4 regions of the Modicisalibacter sp. 'Wilcox' genome follow, and region 3 is predicted to be linked to each of the others. Evidence: predicted binding sites of a transcription regulator. Region 3 holds the regulator's gene; each other region holds the start of a gene.
The links. Region 3 encodes FliA, which starts transcription of late flagellar genes. Its sites were predicted from a motif close to CTAAAGTTNNNNNNNNNNCNGCCGATA; they were not measured.
Positions count from the first base shown of each region.

Region 1: the regulator FliA is predicted to act here: its motif matches at 2,816-2,842, upstream of G7A98_RS00640 (GGDEF and EAL domain-containing protein).
Region 2: the regulator FliA is predicted to act here: its motif matches at 3,042-3,068, upstream of G7A98_RS09595 (flagellin).
Region 4: the regulator FliA is predicted to act here: its motif matches at 2,903-2,929, upstream of fliD (flagellar filament capping protein FliD).

Region 1 is NZ_WNXF01000001.1:139,897-145,218, forward strand. It holds gene G7A98_RS00625 (ISL3 family transposase) at 1-497, shown strand, start outside; gene G7A98_RS00630 (EAL domain-containing protein) at 595-1,902, shown strand; gene G7A98_RS00635 (methyltransferase domain-containing protein) at 1,931-2,707, opposite strand; gene G7A98_RS00640 (GGDEF and EAL domain-containing protein) at 2,908-5,016, shown strand; tRNA gene G7A98_RS00645 (tRNA-Arg) at 5,094-5,170, shown strand.
Region 2 is NZ_WNXF01000008.1:148,626-153,947, reverse strand. It holds gene G7A98_RS09605 (EAL domain-containing protein) at 1-2,531, opposite strand, end outside; gene G7A98_RS09600 (DUF2835 domain-containing protein) at 2,589-2,813, opposite strand; gene G7A98_RS09595 (flagellin) at 3,175-4,041, shown strand; gene G7A98_RS09590 (glycosyltransferase) at 4,406-5,322, shown strand, end outside.
Region 3 is NZ_WNXF01000005.1:214,081-219,402, forward strand. It holds gene pqiB (intermembrane transport protein PqiB) at 1-921, shown strand, start outside; gene G7A98_RS06970 (ABC-type transport auxiliary lipoprotein family protein) at 943-1,593, shown strand; gene G7A98_RS06975 (RNA polymerase sigma factor FliA) at 1,642-2,358, opposite strand; gene G7A98_RS06980 (flagellar protein FlhE) at 2,468-2,896, opposite strand; gene G7A98_RS06985 (hypothetical protein) at 2,893-3,519, opposite strand; gene flhF (flagellar biosynthesis protein FlhF) at 3,516-5,322, opposite strand, start outside.
Region 4 is NZ_WNXF01000008.1:155,883-161,204, reverse strand. It holds gene G7A98_RS09650 (flagellar hook-length control protein FliK) at 1-634, opposite strand, end outside; gene fliT (flagellar protein FliT) at 631-993, opposite strand; gene fliS (flagellar export chaperone FliS) at 999-1,394, opposite strand; gene fliD (flagellar filament capping protein FliD) at 1,425-2,813, opposite strand; gene G7A98_RS09630 (hypothetical protein) at 3,033-3,536, shown strand; gene G7A98_RS09625 (CBS domain-containing protein) at 3,593-4,207, shown strand; gene G7A98_RS09620 (hypothetical protein) at 4,308-4,874, shown strand; gene G7A98_RS09615 (MFS transporter) at 4,892-5,322, shown strand, end outside.

The DNA of each region.
Region 1 (5,322 bases), on a different contig from region 3:
CTCACGACGTCTCAGACCGCGAGCGTCTCATCATGGAAACCTGGACAGGGGCCTTCCCCCAGCTCCTGGCAGCCTATGAGCACAAGGAGCGGTTCTACCACATCTGGGGCTGTGCCACCCGGCGGGATGCTGAGAAGGCGTTGGCTGCCTGGGTTGACGGCATCCCGCAGGGGCAGAAGGAGGTCTGGAAGGATCTCGTTAGCGCCGTCAGTGGCTGGCGTGAGGAGGTGCTGACCTACTTCGAGACCGACATCCCAATCACCAACGCCTTCACGGAGTCGATCAACCGGCTGGCCAAGGACAAGAACCGCGATGGCCGGGGCTATTCATTCGAGGTGATGCGGGCCCGGATGCTCTACACCACCAAGCACAAGAAGAAGACGCCACAGACCAAGGAATCTCCGTTCCTGGGCAAGGCCACCATGACCTACAGCATGGGTCTCCCCGAGGCCGAGAAGAACTACGGCGTCGATCTATCAACCTTCTGGGAGGATTAAGGTTTTGGTGGATCAGAGGGGATCATCAACCACTTAATCCGGATACCCCTTTCGGGATGTCACCCAGACCCGGCTCAGCCAGGCGCGCCTCGAACGCCTGGCCATCCACGACCCGCTGACCCGGCTGTTCAATCGCGAGCACTTCACCAACGCCCTGAACAGCCTGCTGGACGGCCTGCGTTACACGGAGACCGGCCTGGCGGTGCTCTTCACGGATCTCGATGACTTCAAGCCGATCAACGACTGCCATGGCCACGCGGCCGGCGACGAGCTGCTGGTGGAAATCAGCCACCGCCTCAAGCACATGATGCGGGCCACCGACCTGGTGGCCCGCTTCGGCGGCGACGAGTTCATGGTGGCCCTGTCCGGCATCGCCTCCCTCGAGATGGCGGAGTCCATCGCCGGACGGATGCTCAAGGAGGTCATGCGGCCGCACCAGCTGAGCAACGGCCAACACGTGCAGGTCTCGGCCTCGATCGGCCTCGTCGTCACGGTCGACCCCGAGACGACCGCCGAGACCCTGATCGATACGGCGGACGCCGCCATGTACGATGCCAAGCAGCAGGGCAAGAATCGCATCGCCACCGCCCATGATCGCCACGTCTCCCGGTCCAGCGAAACCTTCATGCGGATACGCAACGCCTTCGAGCAGGGCGAGATCCGGCTGCATTACCAGCCCATCATCCGGCTCACCGACATGAAGACGATCGGCTTCGAGGGCCTGGCGCGCTGGCATCATCCCACGCTGGGCGTCCTGGGCCCCGCCCACTTCATCGACATACTGACCTGTTCCTCGCTGTGTCATCCCTTCGCCCAGTGGCTGATCCGCCAGGCCGGCGAGCTGGCCCGGCGGCTGCAGGAAGCCCGGATCCAGGCCGTCATCGGCGTCAACCTGACGCAGGAGCAGATCGAGGGCGGCGATTTCCTGTACACCCTGGGCGAGATACGCGAAGAGCTCGGGCTGTCCTCGCCGCACATCAACCTCGAGATCCACGAGACCAGCCAGTTCCACGATCTCGACCTGACCGCCAACCAGCTCCATGAAGCCCGCCTGCTGGGCGCCAGGGTGTCACTCGACGATTTCGGCACCGGAGTCTCCTCGGTGACCTATGCCTCCGTACTGCCCATCGACACGCTCAAGATCGACCGCAGCATGATCAAGAGCCTGGAGAACCGACCCGACCAGCGCGAGTTCGTCCGCGGCGTCACGCTGATGGCCCAGGCCATGCAGCGCCAGGTGGTCGTCGAGGGCGTGGAGACCGAAGGCCAGCTCCGGCTGCTGCGCGAGCTGGGCTGTGACCTGGCCCAGGGCTTCTTCCTGGGCCGCCCCATGACGGAAGAGGCCCTGTTCCAACAGTATGTGACGCCGGACGCCCGGCCCGCCTATCCGCTGGTCCGCACCTGACCGCGTCCCCGGGGCGGGTGTCACTCGCTCACCCGCCCGCGCCGCTCTCCGGCTTCGTCACGCTGTAGAGCAGATAGCGGCCGAGCCGCCAGTGCGGCTCGACGTCGCAGTAGCGATGCTCGAGCTCGGTGAGCCGTGCCAGTGTCGTCGCGTCGGGCTCGCGTTCGCGCAGGTAGTCATGGAAGAGCCGGACACCGGCGACATGCTCGACGACCAGCCCGGCCTCGGCGAGCCACGCCGCTACCTGGGCATGCGTCAGCGGCGAGATCGGCGTCAGCCGCTGACGCCTGCCGGTGCCCGCCAGCCGATCCTCCAGCGCCTTGGTCAGGTTGCCCTTGACGATATTGGAAAAGCGCAGTGCATCACGATTGAAGACCATCAGCGACAGCTGGCCCCCCGGCGCCAGCAGCTCGGCCAGGAGATGGACCGCCTCGCGGGGATCGGCCAGCCACTCGAGTACCGCGTGGCAGACGATCAACGGCCAGGGTCCCGGCGCCCGCGTCGGCAGGGCCTGCAGCGGCGCCTGCAGCAGCGTGACCGGTCGGCCCGCCAGCGCGTCCCGGGCCCGCGACAGCATGTCCGCCGACGGCTCGGCCAATGTCACCGGATGGCCACGTTCGGCCAGCCAGGCACTCATCTGCCCCAGCCCGCCGCCGACATCCAGCGCCGGCTGGCCCGCCAGCCGCAGCGTACGCGGCAGCAGGGCGTCCAGCAGCGCCAGGCGCAACGCGCCGCGCGGCTTGCCATAGAGGCTGTCGGCGAACTTGTCGGCCAGCCCGTCGAAGATACGGTCCTCGGCGCTCACCCTTCCCCCCGCTGCACAAAAGCGCCCAGTCTAGCCGCCTCGCGACACCGGCTCCAGCGCCGTCGCCACGGCCGCTCATCATGCCGGACGCCGGCCCCCGGGCCGAGATTAAAGATTGACGATGACTCGCCGATATTCTCTTGATTGTTGATTGAATTGTTGATTGATTGCATCGTGTCTGCTGCCACAGGAGTCTTGCCTTGGATTCGCTGCCGCCCTTGATTGCCTCGCTCGCCCGGGGGCTGGACCTGCCCGGCACGGCGATGGCCATTGTCGACGGTGAACGTACCGGCCTGCCGCTCCTCTTCGTCAATCCCGGCTTTCAGCGCCTGCTCGGGCACTCCGGCGCGGCACTGCGCCTGCTCGGGCACTCCGGCGCGGCACTGGCGGGAACGCCACTGCGCGATCTGATGGCCCTGGCGGGAGACACGGACCTGCCGGCCGTGATCGCGCGGGTGCTGCGTCACGGCGTGCCCACCACCGATACCGTCGCGTGTCATCGCCGCGACGGCTCGCGTCTGTGGACCGAGATGACGGTCACCCCGGTGGAGGACCACGACGGCCACCGCTACCTGATCTGCATGCAGCGCGACGCCGACGAACCCCGACGTTCCGGGCTGGCCCTGGCGGTCTTCGACAACACCCACGACGGCATCCTCGTCACCGACGCCGACAAGGTCATCATCGATACCAACCCCGCCTTCACGCGACTGACCGGCTACACGCGCGAGGAGGCCCTGGGGCACAAGCCGCACCTGCTGTCCTCGGGCAAGCACGATGACGCCTTCTACCACACCCTGTTCGCCACCATCGAGGCACAGGGCTTCTGGTCCGGCGACATCTGGAATACCCGCAAGGACGGCAGCCAGCTGATCGTCAACGCCACCATCTCGGCGGTGCACGACGCCGACGGCCGCCTGCTCAACTATGTCAGCGTGTTTCGCGACATCACCCAGCAGCGTCTCAATCAGGCCCGGCTCGAACGCATGGCCATCTACGATCCGCTGACCGGCCTGTACAACCGCGAACACTTCATCGCCACGCTCGAGACACACCTGGTCAGCCTGCAGTACACCGAGAGCGGCATCGCGGTGCTGTTCATGGACCTCGATGACTTCAAGCCGATCAACGACGGCTTCGGCCATGCCGCCGGCGACGAGCTGCTCGTCGAGATCGGCCGACGCCTCAAGCGGCTGATGCGCAGCACCGATATTGTCGCCCGTTTCGGCGGTGACGAGTTCGTCATCGCCCTGACCGGCATGGGCAATGGCGACAAGGCCGTCAAGGTGGCCCAGAAGATCGTCGACGCGCTGGTCCAGCCCTTCCGGCTCGACAACGGCGCGTCGGTCGGCATTGCGGTGTCCATCGGCGTGGCGTTCACCAACGACTATCGGCTCGACACGGCCACGTTGATCGACAGCGCCGACCAGGCCATGTACGACGCCAAGGTGGGCGGCAAGAACCGCATCGCCCGGGCCCGGCGCTTCGTCGAGTCCCGCTCCCGGGCCACCTTCCAGCGCGTCAGGCAGGCCTTCGAAACGGGCGAGCTGGAACTCTACTACCAGCCCATCGTCGACCTGGCTTCCGACCGGACGCTGTTCTTCGAGGCGCTGGCGCGCTGGCGCCATCCCCAGGCGGGGGTGCTGGCGCCGCAGCACTTCATCGACGTGATCATGCACTCGTCGCTGAGCCTGCCCTTCGGGCGCTGGCTGGTGCACGAGGCCAGCCAGATGGCCAAGCACCTTCAGGATCGGGGGTTCCGGGTCGGCATCAGCATCAACCTGTCCCAGGAACAGATCGAGACGGGGAGCTTCCTGCGCGCCATCAGCGACTCCCGCGACGCATTGCGCCTGTCCACGCCCTACCTGACGATCGAAGTGCTCGAGTCGAGCCAGTTCCACGATCTCGCCCTGACCTGCAGCCAGTTGCTCGAGGCCAAGCAGCTGGGCACCTCCGTCTCGCTGGATGACTTCGGCGCCGGCATTTCCTCGATCACCTATGCCAGCCAGCTGCCCATCGACACGCTCAAGATCGACCGCAGCGTGATCCACGGCATCGACACGCAAGCCAGCCAGCGCCAGTTCGTCGGCGGCATCATCGACATGGCCCACGCCATGCAACGCAAGGTGCTGGCCGAAGGCGTGGAGCGGCGAGCCCAGCTCGAGGAGCTGCGACGCTGCCACTGCGACCTGGCGCAGGGTTTCCTGCTGGGAGAGCCGATGCCCGCCGACGAGCTGGACCGGCGTTATCTCGACACCGCCGCCCGCCCGGAGTATCCCCTGCAACGCCGCTGTGCCGCTCCGGCCTGACGCCTCCCGGCACGTACGCTGGCTTCACGGGTTTATCTTGTCCGGACAGGCGCTTATAATGCAGCGCGTTGCCTCGCGCCCCCGTAGCTCAGCTGGATAGAGCAACCCCCTCCTAAGGGGTAGGTCATAGGTTCGAATCCTATCGGGGGCGCCAACGGCATCAATGACCGGCAGCGTCCCCATGTCTCCCGTTCGAGCCGGAATCGCGCATCGCTCCCGCCCTGCCTCGCCCCAGGCACAGTAGAACCCCAGACCCCACAGGGCGTTCAAGCCTATCCGCGTCAGACCGCTTTCGGTCCCCGAATT
Region 2 (5,322 bases), on a different contig from region 3:
TCTGCCAGCGGCATCGGCCGGGCGAACAGGAAGCCCTGCAGCAGGTCGCAGCCCCGACGCACCAGGTCGCGGCGCTGCGCCGCGGTTTCCACGCCTTCCGCCACGATGCTCAGCCCCAGGTGATGGGCCATGGTGATGATCCCCTGAACGATGGCGGCGTTGTCGTTTCGGGTGGTGATGTCCTGGATGAAGGCGCGATCGAGCTTGACCTTGGTGATCGGCAGATCGCGCAGGTAGCTCAGGCTGGAGAAGCCGGTCCCGAAGTCATCGATCGCCATCTGGATGCCCCGCGCGCGCAGCTCGCCGAGCAGGGCGATGGCCGACTCGGCCCCGGACATCAGCACCCCCTCGGTCACCTCCAGCTCCAGCAGCTCGGCCGGCAGGCCGCTGTCCGCCAGCGCCTGCTCCACCTCCGCCAGAAAGCCCTGGCGCCGGAACTGCAGCGGCGAGATGTTGACCGCCACCGGTAGCGCGTCCGCCCCCCGGGCATTCAGCGCGGCCATGTCCCGACAGGCCCGGCGCAGCACCCAGCGGCCCAGGGCGATGATCTGGCCGGTCTGCTCGGCCAGCGGGATGAACACCCCCGGCGAGATCATGCCCCGCTCGGGATGGCGCCAGCGCACCAGCGCCTCGACGCTGCGCAGCCGACCGCTCGCCGCCTCGACGAGCGGCTGATAGTGCAGCTCGAACTGGTCGCGCTCGATCGCTTCCTGAATATCGCGCCGCAGCCGCACCCGCTCGCTGACCGCCTCGCCATCCCCGCCGGCATACCACTGCCAGGTATTGCGGCCCTGCCCCTTGGCCCGCTGCGTGGCCAGGTTGGCATGCAGCAGCAGGTCACGCGGGTGCGCCAGGGCCTGCTGGTTGCCGGCGATGCCGATGCTGGCGCTGACGTGCAGGCGCTGCCCGGCCACCGTGAAGGCCTGCGTCAATGCCTCCAGCAGCCGCTCGGCAAGGGCGATCGCCCCGGCCTCGTTGGCCAGCCCCGGCATCAGCAGGGCGAACTCGTCGGCGGCCAGGCGCGCCAGGGTGTCCCCCGCTCCCGGAAACGCCTGCAGGCGGCGGGCCACCGCGATCAGCAACTGGTTGCCCGCCTCGTAGCCCAGCCCGTCGTTGACCGACTTGAAGTCGTCGAGGTCGATGAGCATCAGCACCAGCAGCGAGCCGCGCCGTCGGCTCTGCCGGTAATCGTGGTCCAGCCGTGCCTCGAGGGAGGCCCGGTTGGGCAGCCGGGTCAGGGTGTCGTGACGGGCCTGGAACGCCAGGCGCGCCTCCTGCTCGCGCTGACGGGTGACATCCTGCTGCATGCCGATGAAGTGCGTGCAATGTCCCCGGTCGTCCAGCACCGGGGCGAGGGAGAGCTGATTCCAGAACGGCGTGCCGTCGCGCCGATAGTTGCGCAGCACCACCTGGACGTCACGACACGCGTCGATCGCCTGGCGAACCCGAGCCACCGCCACCGGATCGGTGTCACCGCCCTGCAGCAGGCGGCAGTTCCGGCCCATCACCTCCTCGGCGGCGTACCCCGTCATCGCGGTGAAGGCCTTGTTCACATAGATCAGCGGCAGGTCCGGCCGGGCGGCATCGGCCATCACCACGCCGTTGGGCGAGTCCTCGATGCCCCGCTGCAGCAGGCGCAGGCGCGCCTCGCGCGTCTTGCGCGCCGAGATGTCGCGGCAGATGCCGAACACGCCGACCGTCGCCCCGTCCACCACGATGGGGAAGTTGGTGATCTCCAGATCGCAGGTCGTACCGTCCGCCCGCCTCGCGGCCAGCTCGTAGTGCTGCACCTCGCCGGCCAGGGCGCGGTCGAAGCGCGCCAGGGTCGGCTCCCGGGACTCCTCGAGCACGAACTCCCGGAAGTGCCGCCCCAGCAGCGCCGCCTCGGGATAGCCGATGATCCGCTCCAGCGCCCGGTTGCAGCGCTGGAAATAGCCCCGGGTGTCGAACTCGTAGACCCCGTCCGGGTGCTGGTCGTAGAGTGCGCGATAACGCGCCTCCAGCGAGCGGCGCGACCGTGCGTCCCGGTCGCGGATGACCGCCAGCGCCACCAGCGCCGCGGCCTGCTGCATGCGCTGGCAGTCCTGCTCGGAGGGAAGCGCCGGCCGGCGATGGTAGACGCCGAAGGTGCCCAGCAGCTCGTCCTCGCCGGACAGCACCGGCATCGACCAGCAGGCCCGCAGCCCCTCGTGATCGGCCAGCGCCCGATACGCCGCCCACTTCGGGTCCCGATGGATATCCTCGGTGACCGTGAGCCGGCGGTGAAACGCCGCACTGCCGCAGCTGCCCGCCTCGGGGCCGATCCCGGCATTCTGCAGCGCGGCCACGTACTCGCTCGAGAACGCGCTCCCGGGCACCAGGCTCAGGGTGCGCGTCGTGGCGTCGTAGCGCATGATCGACACCAGCGCCTCGGGCAGCATCAGCCCCGCCCAGGCCGCCACGGCGGCCAGGGTGTCCGTCAGCGGCGCCTGGCGGGCGATCATCTCGTGAATGTTCTGCTGGGCTTCCAGCCACTGAAGCGCTGTGGTCATCGCCTTGCCTCGCTGCCGCGGTTTTCTGCCGATGCCCCCATGGGCCGGTCGACTCTATCAGCCCGGCAGGGGCACCAACGACTGAAATCGGCCCTCGGGCGTGAAGAACAACCGATAGCGGCCGTGCACGCCATCCCGCGTGACGATGTGACGCAGCGCCCGCGCGGGAAACGCCACCCGCCGCCCGTCCACGCTACGAGCATGCACCACCTGCGCCGCCCCCCGGTAGTGAGCTAGGCACGCCTGCGCGCTGAGCTCGAGAAAGATATCGACACTGGGCAAGATCCTCGTGCGCCTCCCTGCTTTCGTTCGATGAACCGACCGAGGTCGCCCCGACCAAAACGCCGCCGAATGCAGCCACGGCCACGTGGATGGTACCCGAAATGCACGGGATCGATTCAACGGCGGGCCACGCCGGCAGCAGGCTTTACCCGTCGACACGCTTGGAGGCCTCGTCAACCCCGCGCAGCACGCCATCACCCACCGAACGCAAAAATTTTTCCCGAAACCCTAAAGCATCCCGGTGAAGGGTCGATAACTGGGGTAACGGCCAACGGCGCCGTTGCGGTGACCAAGCCGGATTCCCGGCGCGCCGCTGGAGCCTCAAGACCTTGTCGAAGGTAGAAAAGGAAGGAACACGAAAATGGCAGTCATTAATACCAACATCACCGCCCTCATCGGCCAGCAGAACCTGAACCGCTCCCAGAACCAGCTGCAGACCGCCATGGAGCGTCTCTCCTCCGGCCTGCGCATCAACAGCGCCAAGGACGACGCCGCCGGCCAGGCCATCGCCAACCGCATGTCCAGCCAGATCACCGGCCTCAACCAAGCCAGCCGCAACGCCAACGACGGCATTTCCCTGTCCCAGACCGCCGAAGGCTCACTGGACCAGATCAACGACAACCTGCAGCGCATTCGTGAGCTGACCGTTCAAGCCAAGAATGGAACCAACTCCGGCGCCGATATCGATTCCATCCAAAAGGAAGTCAACCAACGGATGGAAGAGATCAATCGTGTTACCGGCCAAACAGAATTCAATGGTACGAAGCTGTTTTCTGCTACTTCCACCGGGTCTTCTTTCGACATTCAGGTTGGCGCTGATGATGGTGAGACTATCGCCGTCAAGATCGGCACCTCCACTGGTTGGAACCAGTACAAAAGTGGTGGTACAGCAGGTCTTACCGGTGGTTCTGTTACCTCTCGTAGCGTTAGCTCCTTCGGCTTCGACGTACTGAGCTCTACCTCGCTGGCTGATCTCGACACCATGATCAGCAATGTGGATGATGCACGCAGCGATCTGGGTGCCGTACAAAATCGCTTTGAATCAGCGATTCAAAATATCGATACGACTTCCATCAATCTGTCGGCAGCACGCTCTCGGATTGAGGATGCCGATTACGCCAAAGAAGCTTCCAACATGACGCGGGCGAACATCCTGCAGCAGGCGGGTACCTCCGTGCTGACTCAGGCCAACCAGACGCCCCAGAACGTGCTTTCCTTGCTCCGTTAATATCAAGTAATCGGCCCGAAAATATCGGGCTAACCAAAAAGGGTCGGCGCTTAGCGCCGACCCTTTTTATTGCGAAAATCACCATGAAAAACCGCTTTTTCTCGCTCTTCATGATTTTTTCTTCTGCTACACTAGGTCGAATTTCATTTTTCAGCAGCCGGACGCCAAGCTCTTAGAATGATGGGCTCCGGCGGAAAAGGCTAAGGGAGAGCCCTTTACCATGAGTGTTAAAGGTAGCACTAAGAAAAGGCCTACAACACTCTTATGATAATACGACATTTCAGAGCTTGCCAGCAAAAGAGCCCGTCCTGGCTACCGGTCATGAAAGGATTTCTAAGCACAACCTACCATGAGGTTCAACAGAATGGTTACTGACGATCAAAAAGACAAGGTTCTTGCTTTATATCATCAAGGAGAAATAATTGAGGCAAAAAAACTATCAGAAACCCTTATACAGACAAACCCCAACGATGCCTTTAGCTGGAAATCCTTAGGATACTGCTTATTCAAAACAGGAGATTATGAAGACTCCATTGGCGCACTCGAGGCTTCTCTAGAATTAGAAAATGAGGGAGACCCAACGCTTTTTGGCACACTCGCCAGAGCCTATTTTTCGTGCGGAGACTACAGGAGAGCAGCCGAAAATCAAAAAAAGGGGCTATTAATAGATCCTGAAAATTCTTATTGGCAGTTTAATATGGCAGAGATGCTATATAAGTCGGGACGCGGCGATGAGGCTATGCCATACCTTGAGCGAGCAGAAGAACTGGGGTACGCTCCAGAAAATATTATGGCTTTAAAAAGCTCCATTTTCACATTGAGCTTTCGTTTCGACGAAGGCCTCAAGGAGATGGAAAAGCTTGCTGAAATTAGCCCCGATGATCCAGCAGTACATAACAACTTGGGAAATCTCTCAACTGACTTGAATGACTTTAAAAAGGCATCATACCATTACAGCCGAGCCAAGGAGCTATCACCGGGATCCCTCCTCCCTTACGCTAATGAAATTTTGAGTCTTCACTATGACCCCTCTCAGACCGCCTCTTCCATCCGAAAAAAAATTTCTGAATTCAGCCATTTATTTCCTATCGAAAAAATGGAGTCACTAGAAAACGAGATATCTAAAGCACGTTCAATTAAGGTCGGCATAATATCTTCTCACTTAAAGATTCACCCTGTGGGCTGGATGTTAGCAAGCACGCTTGAAAAGCTCAAAAATGATATCGAAATTTATGTATACAGTGACAGTGACTCACAAGACTTTCTTAACTCAAGGATTCG
Region 3 (5,322 bases):
GTCGGCGGCGGCGTGACCTTCGGCATCCCCGAGGATGTCGCTCCCGGCCCCAAGGCCAGGCCGGACAGCACCTATCAGCTCTTCCCCGACGAGGAGAGCGCCCTGCAGGGCACCTACAACCGCTATCTGGAATACGTGATGCTGGTCGACGACACCGTGCGCGGGCTCTCCAAGGGCTCGCCGGTGGAGTACCGCGGCGTGCGCGTCGGCACCGTGGTCAGTGTGCCCTGGCACTTCACCGCGCCGCAGCCCGACACCCGCCAGCGCTTCGCCATTCCCGTGCTGATCCGCATCGAGCCCCAGCGGCTGAATGCCGGCAGCGACGCACCGATCGACCTCGATGCCTGGCACGAGCGCTTCACGCGGATGTTCGACTACGGGCTGCGCGCCTCGCTCAAGGCCGGCAACCTGCTCACCGGCGCGCTGTTCGTGGACCTCAACTTCGACAAGGAACTGCGCGGCGACTACCAGGCGGAAACCTTCGAGGGCAAGACGGTCTTCCCCACCACCGCCGGCGGCTTCGCGCAGATCGAGCAGAAGGTCTCCAACCTGCTCGACAAGCTCAACGCCCTGCAGGTGGAACCGATACTCGACAAGCTCGATCAGACCCTGGCCACCTCGCAGGCCACCCTCGAGGAAGTCCAGCACAGCGCCGAGGCACTGCGCGCCATGCTGGATGACCCGGCGACCCGCCAGATCCCCGGCAATCTCAACCGCACGCTCGAGAACCTGCGCACCACCCTCGACGGCCTGTCGCCGGACTCCGCGGCCTATCGCCAGCTCAACGACACCCTGCAGGGCATCGAACGCCTGGTCCGGGACCTGCAGCCGCTGGCGAAGACCCTCGAGGAGCAGCCCAATGCGCTGATCTTCGATCGAAAGCCGTCGAGTGATCCGGTCCCGCGGGCCCCCGAGCGCTGACCTTGACAGGGAGATGAAGGGATGCAAGTCACCAAGCCGCTTTGCCTGATGCTGCTGGGCGCCCTGCTGGCCGGCTGCGCCAGCGGCGGCGGGCCGGCCACCGAACGCTACCTGCTGCCGGCCGGCGACACGACCACGTCCTCTGCCGTGCGGGGTCCGGCCGAGCACACCCTGGTCATCGATGACGTGCGCGTCGCCCGCTACCTGGATGATGCCGGCATCGTGCTGCAGACCGATCCCCTGCGCTTGCAGGCGGCCGGCCGGCACCAGTGGGCGGAACCGCTCGACCGGCAGCTGGCGCGGACGCTGCGTCAGCGGCTGAGCCGTGCCCTGCCCGGGACGCGCGTGCTCGGAGGCACCGGCCCCGACACGGCCTGGCACCTGTCCGTGGAGGTCGAGCAGTTCCAGGGCCGCTACGACGGCCGGGCCATCGCCGGCGGACTCTGGCAGCTGCGTGACGGGCAGGGCGAGCTTCGCCGACAGTCGTCCTTCCAGGCCAGCGAAGTGCTGGAGCAGGACGGCTACCCGGCGCTGGTCAAGGCCCTGGGGAAAAGCTGGAACAGCGTGGCCGAACAGATCGCGGAAGGGCTCCGGCGCCAGTGGCAGGCCCCCGAAGGCACGAAAGGGACGGAAGAGAAGGAAACGACGGGAGAAGCCGCCGAAACGGGCTGATCGCCTCGGCTCGACAGGCCATCAACAGAGGGAGGCACGAAAGCCGGCTCAGTCCTCGGCCTCCTCGGCGGCCCTGAGGCGGCTGCGCAGACGGGCCACCGCCTGACTGTGAAGCTGGCAGACCCGGGATTCGCTGACCCCGAGCACCGCCCCGATCTCCTTGAGGTTGAGCTCTTCCTGATAGTACAGGCCGAGCAGCAGCTTCTCGCGTTCGGGAAGCTGCTCGATCGCCGCGACCAGGCGCTCGCGCTGCTGCGAGCCGGCCAGCGCCTCGAAGGGTGACGGCGGTGCGCCATCACCGGCCTCGGGTTCACCGCCCTCGGCGATGATCTCGTCGAGCCCCATCAGGTGGCCGCCGTTGGTATCGGCCAGTCGCTGGCGATACTCGTCGACCTCCAGCGCCAGGGCGTCGGCGATCTCGCATTCCTCGGCCTGACGCCCCAGCTGCTGCTCGAGCCGGCGGATGGTCTCGTCGATCTCGCGGGCATGGCGGCGGACGCTGCGCGGCACCCAGTCGCGACTGCGCAGCTCGTCGATCATCGCCCCGCGAATCCGCTGGCTGGCATAGGTCGCCAGGCTCGCCCCCTGCTCGGCGCTGTAGCGCCCCAGGGCATCGAGCAGTCCGACCATGCCGGCCTGAATCAGGTCGTCCAGATCGACGCTGGCCGGCAGGCGAACCTGGAGCGCCAGCGCCTGGCGCCGGACGACGGGCAGGTACTGGTCCAGCAAGGCCCGTTGATCGATTTTACCCTGTGCCGTGTACATCTTCGGTTCCAAGCCTGCAGCCGGTGGCGGCGCCGAGCGGCGACCGATACCGGCATTATGTCGCTCTCGCCGGACACCCCAAGCGGCGAATACCTGACCGGGTCTCGGGCTATTTAGCGTTTTGCGTCTCGCGATAGTTGACGATCACCTGGAGTCCGGTGAAAGGTACCGCACCACGCCGGGTGCCGGGCGGCAGGCGAAAGCGCAGGGTCAGCGGCTCGCGGGCCGGCAGACCGCGCAGGGCCTCACTGCGCCCGCGCGCCGCCGGCAATTCCAGGCAACGGCGGGGATGGCACAGCCAGGCATCCAGCCCCGGCAGACCCGCCGGCACCCGGAACCGCCAGGACACGGTGGTGATGCGCCCGGGCCGCAGCCCCGGCGGTGGCGTGATGGGCTCGGCGGTTGCCACGCGCCCGGGCGTGCCCAGCGTCACGCCCGGCGCCCGCCCTACCCAGCTTCCCGCACCGCTGGCCGGCCCGGCCATCAGCAGCAGCCCGGCCACCAGCAGCCCGGCCGACAAGCGCCGCGCCCGGCTCATGCGTCGGGTCGCCGACGCCGGGGAACGGGCACGATCCACAGCTCGAAGCCGAAGAAGCTCGCCGCGGCCTGCTGCAGGTTGGCCAGCAGTCCGACCCGCGAGGCCAGCGGCGGATGCACCAGCAGCAGCCGGCGCGGACCACCCCGCTGCGCCAGTCGTTTCAGCAGGCGGTAGGTGCGCCGAAAGGCCTCGGCATCATTGCCCACCCACAGCGCCCAGCGCGACTGCTCGCCGACCAGGGTCGGCAGGTGCGGACTGTCCACCGACGTGGGCACGATGCGCCAGGCGTCCGCCTCGCCGACCCACTGCTGGCCCTGTGCCTGCCAGCGGGCCAGCGCCTCGCTGACCGGCCGGGTGTCCGCCTCATCACCGCCCGGCAGCCCCAGCACCAGCAGCAGCCGGCGCGGCGCGGGCGCCGTCTCGGCCACCACGGCGGGGGACGCTGCCAGCTCCAGTAACGCCTCGACAATCCAGGTCGGCGTCCCGGTTTCCTCCGCCGTGGCAGGCGTTTGCGTTTCCGGCGTCACCGCCTCTGCCCGCTCGCTGCTGTCGTCGGCCTCCGGCACCGGCGCCATCTCGGCGGCCCAGCGTCGCAGGCCGGCGGCCTGATCCCCGTCACTCATGAGGCGTCGTCACCTCCGCCCAGCAAGGGCCCGGCCGCCAGCACGAAGGCGTCGCGGGCGGCCAGCAGGTGCCACAGGGCCTCGAGCAGGACGGCGGCGCTGCGCTTGCGCGAGCCGCCCAGCAATGCCAGCAGATGACCGCGCACATCCATCGCCCAGTCGGCGGTTTCCTGATCGAGGCGCACCGCCAGGGCGGCGAGCGCGGAGGCCAGCCAGGCACGCAACTCGGTGTCGACACCCTCGCCGGCCTCCGGCGCCAGCCATTGCCAGGCGCGGCTGGCCAGCGAGCTCCATTCCTCGGCGACCAGGTGCGCGACCAGCAGCACCGGGCGCGAGGCCGCGGCCTTGTCCGCCGCGAGCCAGTAGCGCGTCAGGCGTCGGCGGCCGGTGTCCGGGTCGCGCAGTACCGCGAACCAGGCCTGGAGCGGGGTTCCATCGCTCAGCGACACCGGCAGCCAGCCCGTCGCCAGGCGGCCCTCCCGCCCCCGGTACCGACAGTTCAGCGTGTCATGCACGCCCGCCTGCTCGGCGAGCGCCTTCAGCGCCAGCCGCTCGCCTTCGAAGATCACCCGCGTATTGGCCTGGGCCAGTGCCAGCCAGTCGCTGCCGGCATCCAGCAGATGCCGGCGGGCCGCGGCCGAGGGACAGCGGGGCAGGAAATGACGATCGACACCCAGCCGCGTCTCGACGGCAGCCAGCCTCTCCGCCTCGCCCGCCGGCTGGCAGTGGCTCGGCCAGGGCGCCGCCAGCGGCAGCCCCCGGGCATTGAGACACAGCGCCGGCAGACGGCACTGGCTGCCCTTGATCGGCCCGTGGCGTGACCAGAGCATCACCGCCGCCGCCTCCTCGCCGATCGCGGGCAGGCCCCGCAACCGGTCGAGGTGCGCCTGTTGCCGCGCCAGCGGCAGCCCCTGCAGCGGCCAGGCGGCGTCGAGCGCGGCCACGCCGCCGACGCGGGCCCGCAGCTGCGCCATCACCACCGCCAGCGAGCGGCCCTGCCCCAGCAGGCTGCGGGACAGTCCTCGCCAGCGCCGCGCCGAGGGGGTCGCCTGCCAGGCCAGCGGCTCGCCGACGAAGGCCGAGTCGTCGACGGGGGTCAGCGACTGCCCGACCAGCCCATGCGGGTCGACCAGGCGCAGATCCTCCGGCACCTGCTGGCCCTGGGAGACATAGTGCAGCCGCAGGTCGTGGCGGATGGCGATGTCCAGTACCGCCCCCAGCCGCGGTGCCTCGTCGACCTTGGTGAGAATCGCGCCATACAGCGGCGCGCCGGCGGCCAACGAGGCCCGCTGGTAGGTCTCGACCACCTCCTCGAGGGTCTCGCCGTGACTCGCCGCATTGAGCAGCAACAGCCGCCGCACGGGTCGCGCCCCCTGCCCCAGCATGGCCACCTGATCGACCAGCCGGCGGTCGCGCTGGCTCATGCCCACGGTATCGATGATCACCAGGCGCTTGTCGGCCAGGCGCGCCAGCAGATCGTCCAGCGGCGCGTCGGCATCCAGCGCATGCACCTCGGCGCCCATCAGCCGGGCATAGATGCGCAGCTGCTCGTGGGCGCCGATGCGGTAGCTGTCGGTGGTCACCAGCGCGACCCCGCCCGCGCCGTGGCGCATCACGTAGCGGGCCGCCAGCTTGGCGGTGGTGGTGGTCTTGCCCACCCCGGTGGGCCCCAGCAGCGCGAAGACGCCGCCCTCGTCGAGCAGCCGGGACTCGTCGTCCAGCACGGCCAGCCGCGAGACCAGCTGCCGCTCCAGCCAGGCCAGGGCCGCCTCCGCCGTCGCATGGACGAGCTCCAGCGGCAGG
Region 4 (5,322 bases), on a different contig from region 3:
TCAACGCGGCCATGGCGGGCACGGGCGAGGCAGAGGCCGCTCCGCTTCCTGCCGCTTGCGGAGGGGGCGGAAAGCCGCCGGTGGGCGCCGTGCCCGCCGCGCCGCTGGATGTCGACGGCAGCCGGGGCGCAAACTGCATCTGCGGCTCGCGCAGCAGCATCCCGCGCGACAGCTCGCCGCGAAACCAGCGCGCCAGATGGGCCTCGTAGAACAGGCCGCTGGTCTCGATGCCGGCCTGCAGCCGGGGCGCCAGCTGCGTCGCATCCAGTGACGCCCCGGATGCCGACAACGGCGCCGCCGGGCGAATGACCGACGGCGGCGCGGGAAATTTCAGCAATACATCGGCAATCGTGCGTGCCGCCGGGCTGAAGCGGGTCGTCGTCGAGGCCGGCAGCAGGGCCTGCGGAAGCTCGCCCGAGGCCCTGCCCGACGCCGGGGAGACGCCCGGCTGGGGCAGCGTGCCACCGGCACGCCCGGACTCCAGGCGCGAATCGCTGTGCAGGGCGCGCAGGGCCGAATTCGGCGTCAGCGGCCTGACCGGCTCCGCCTCATTGCGGATCACCGGGGCATCACCCCGCTTGCCCAGCACCTGATGGAGCAGGGTATCGATCAGCGGCGTGATGACACCGCTCACCGCGACCTCGGCGACATCCGCACAACCTGGCTGCCGCCGCGATAGGCCTGGCTGGCCTGGCGCTGACGCTGCTGATCGCCGATCAGCAGCCCCAGCTCGTCACGGCGTGTCTGCAGATGACGGCGCGTCTCGCCATCCTGCTCGAGAATCCGCTCGAGCAGCTCCGCCTTGCGCCGGGCCTCGGGCATCTCCAGCACGCAGTCGACCTCGAGACGCTTGATCGTCTCGACGGCCACCACATAACCGGACTCCTCCTCGACCAGCTCCGGCCAGTCACCATTGCGGGCCAGATCCAGCATCCTTGCCGAGCGCTGCAGCAGCTGCTCGTAGCTTTCCAGCACATCTCTTGCCGCCATCATGCGGTTCAGCTCCTCGCCTGGGGGGCGATCTCGCGCCAGGCCGATGCGATGTCGTTGAGCAGGGTATACGCCTCATCGATACGCTGCTCGTCATTTCTCAGGTTGGCCTGCAACAGCAACCGCGAGATATAGTCATACAATGCGCCCAGGTTGGCAGCGATGTCGCCTCCTTTTTCATAGTCGAGCGCCGCAGCCAGACCGTTGTTGACGATATCGATCGCCTTGGACAGCGAGCGTCCCTTCTCGACCTTGTTGCCCTGCTGCAGGTGCAACTTAGCCGCCTTGAGCGAGGCCAGCGCACCATCGAACAGCATGACGATCAACTGATGGGGTGTCGCGGACATCACCGCACTTTCAACCCCTACCTGAGCGTAGGCACCCGCCCCTTGAAGCGTACTCATAGATCACTCCTGTACACGTCAGCAGCCTGCTTACTGCCCTCCCACGGAGGAAAGCTGCTGCGATAGATAATTCATTGTCGAGTTCATGCTGGACACCATCGAGTCCATACGGGAAAACTGTTCCCGATAGCGGTCGATCGTGGCGTTGATACGGTCTTCCGTCCGTGAGTATCGGTCGTCCAAGGAACTGATACGATTCTCGAGGCCCGAGGTCGCGGTTTCTATGGGTCCGTTACTGCCCAGAATGGAATCCAGTCTGGCGCCTAGCTTGTCAGCCAGACCATCGGTCGTGGCATCCCCGCCGAAGAACTGTGTCACGCCACTCATATCGTTGTTCAGCGCATCGGTCAGCTTGGTGTCATCCACCTCGAGCTTGCCGTCGACAGAAAGGTCAATGCCCATGTCAGCCAGCATGGAGATATTGCCGGAACCAACGATGCTGCTGGTCACCTGCCTCAAGCCGGAATCGATCCCCCTGACCGAGCTATTGCCGATCAGCTCACCGGCCGCCTTGCCCCCCCCGTTGAAGGCTGTCAGTGAGTTCATCGTGTCCTGGAGGCTGTTATAGGCATCCACGTACGACTGAATGTCCTCCTTGATGGTGCCGGTATCTCGGGAAACCGTGAGCGTCGATGCGGAGGTCGCATCAGCACTGGCCTGCGTCAGATCCAGCGTCACTCCCTGGATCGCGCCCTCCACATTGTTCGAGGCGCTGGTGATGGCGATGTTGTTGACGGTCAGCGAGGCATCCTGAGCGGCGACAGTCTGGGTCATTCCGTCCGGATCACTATCAGTGGCATTGAAGGACAATTTGCTGTCCAGCGTTGCATCGCCGTTTACCGTGACCGTCATGGCCGAACTCGCCCCGGTATCCTTGGACGTCAGCACTAGGCGATTGCCGCTCCCGTCATTGATCACGGAGGCCGCGATGCCACCATCGGCAGCATTGATGGCATCACGAATATCGCCCAGCGAGCTGCTGGCCGGGTCGATGGATACATCAAAGCTCGCCCCACTGATGCCGGGCTGATCGATGGTAATCGTCGTTGCAACAGAAGCCTGGTTGCTCGTCGTATCGGCGAATCGCTGGCTGGCTATGGAATGCGCCTGTGCCAGGTTGTTGACGTCGATCGTGTAGGTTCCGGGGACCGCACTGCTGTCGGTGGTCACCTCGGGACCGGTGCCGCTGACGTTCGCGCTTACCGCCTGAAACGTCTTGGTATCGTTGAGCTTGTCCACGGCCCCCTGGAAAGATTCCAGCGCCGACTGAAGCTTGCCGAAAGCGGAAATCTCCGCCTTGTAACTGGACTTCTGCTGGGTGATCGGGGTGAGCTGCTGGCGCTCGGCACTTTCGAGCTGTTTCAACAACCCGTTCAGGTCCATGCCCGACCCGATCCCCAAAGACGCTATGCTCGCCATCTATGCCCCCTGATATCTGCGCCCTTTGTACCAGCCCCGTCGCCGCCACGAGCGCGGGAATAGGCCGGTTTTCGGCTGTCACTTCGTGCTATCGGCCCCGGGCGGCGGAACTTTAGCCCTGCCGGCACACGCGAGACTGGCCACGAGAGCGCGGCTGCGACATCATGAGTGGCCCGACGTCCGGCGACACCGGCACCCCGTCAACAAGGAAGGCTTACCATGGATGCGACCCCGCTCTTCGCCGACTATCAACGCTGGCAGCGCTTCAACCGCCAGGATCAGCTGGAGCGCGAGCATCGCGCGGCACTGCGCAAGCTGGCCAGCGCCGGCGCCATGGCCTCGCGTGTCACCCAGGGCTATCGCAGCATGGCGGAAAAGAGCGCCGCCGAGGGCGCCTGCTACCGCACCCTGTTTCGCCGCCGGCGCGACGACGGCCCGGCCCTGGGTTGCGAGGGCTGGCTGTTCGTGCGGCGCATCCTCACCGAGGGCGGCACCACCCGCGTGCGCGCCACCCTGCTCGAGTCCTTCACGCTGGAACAGGGCGCCGTCGAGCCGCAGGAGGCCACCGTCGCCAAGCTGACGTTGGAAATTTTCGATGAAATTCTGGTCCAACGTGACATGGCCCTGGGCTGCCGTATCGACCGCGTCGACGACGACCGCGACACGCATTTCGTGACCTTTCTGGACAGCGTGCGCGGCGACCTGAGACGTTACATGCAGTAACCACGGCACCCCGGCCCTTCGCACCGACCCACCGAGCCGACACAGGAGGCTTCTGAATGACCACCATCGCGCCATCGGCCACTGGCACCGCGCTGCAGCTGGAAACGCTCGACGCCGACGTGACGATCCGTCGCCCGCAGGCCGTGGCCAGCCTGACCATGGACAGCCCCGCCCGGGCCCTGCTGACCGACTTCACCCAGACCGGCGCCTTCACCATCCCGACCTCCCACTCGATCGCCCAGGCGCTCGAGATCATGAAGCAGGGCGGCGTGCGCCTGCTGTTCGTGCTCGACGCCGCCGGCCACCTGACCGGCGTGGTCAACGCCCGGGAACTGATCGGCGGGCGCCGCATCACCCTGGCCATGCGCCAGCACCAGGTCGACCGCGACGAAGTCACCGTCGAGATGGTCCAGACCCCGCGCCAGGAACTCCACGCCCTGCCGCTCGCCCGCCTGGAGAAGATCACGGTCGGCGAGCTGGTCGAGGCGCTCCGTGCCTTCGGCGACCAGCACCTGCTGATCACCGAACCCGACACCCAGGGCGGCACCGCCGTGCGCGGTCTGATCTCCGCCGCCGACGTCGGCCGGGCCCTGGGCATCGTCCTGGACCGCCCGCCCGAAGCGCGCAGCTTCTCGGCGATCTGCCAGGTGGTGCTCGGCCACAGCCTGTAAGCCGGAAAACGTGCCGGGCCGGCGACGGCCCGGCCGATATGATGCCCCGCCCGGGCGGCAATGCACCTCATTCGATTCATTACCCAGGGAGCTCTCGACGTTGGCATTCGGCAACTGGTTCAAGCGCAGGCACAAGTCCGAACAGACGGTCTGGGTCGTCAAGCAGGTCGACGATCACCTGCTGCACCTGTGCGGCCGGGGGCGCATCGAGCCGGCCGGCGCCGACGATGCCACCGACGACGCCACCCTCGAGTCCGGCCGCTTCCAGGGCGCCGTGACCCTGCCGGAGACCGGCCAGCCGCTCAATGCCCGCCAGTTCGCCGCCCTGATCCCCGAGTCGCGCCTGACCCTGGTCGATGACCACACGGCCCGCTGGCGGGAGCGCCTGTGGCATGTCGCCTGGACGCCCCAGCGCTGCTGGCTCCACGACGGCGCCCTGACGGTGGAGCGCAACCCGCTCGCCGGCCAGGCGCCCTGGGTGAGCACCGAGGATGTCAGCGCCATTCGCGCCAAGGCCGGACGCCCCCGCCAGGCCACCGCCTTCTACGGGCTGGAAGCCCTGTCGTCGCCGCCCGACGCCGCCGACCCGGACCATCGGGGCACGCACGCGCCCCGGTCACCGACCGCCTCGTCCACCCCATCATCCCCGTCACGCCGGGACGATTGATCGACCAAGGATTCGTGATGTCCCGTTCACTGGCCTGGCGCCGCGTGCTGCCGTTTCTGGCGCTGATGATTCTCGTCGCCCTCAACCTGCGCCCGGCGCTGTCGTCGCTGGCGCCCATGCTGATCCGCATCCAGCAGGCGCTGGGGCTGTCCGCCGACGCCATCGGCATCCTCACCACCCTGCCGGTACTCTGCCTGGGGATCTTCGCGCCCCTCGCCCCCTGGCTGACCAGGCGCCTGGGCGCCGAGCGCACGCTGAGCCTCGCCCTGCTGCTGCTGGCCGCCTCGCTGCTGGTACGTGCCAACGCCAGCGTCGCGCTGCTCTACCTGGGCACCATCGGCGCCGGTGCGGCCATCGGCATCGCCGGCACCCTGCTGCCGGCGCTGGTCAAGCGCGAGCTGCCCCAGGGCGCCGATCTGGTTACCGGCGTCTATACCATGGCGCTGTG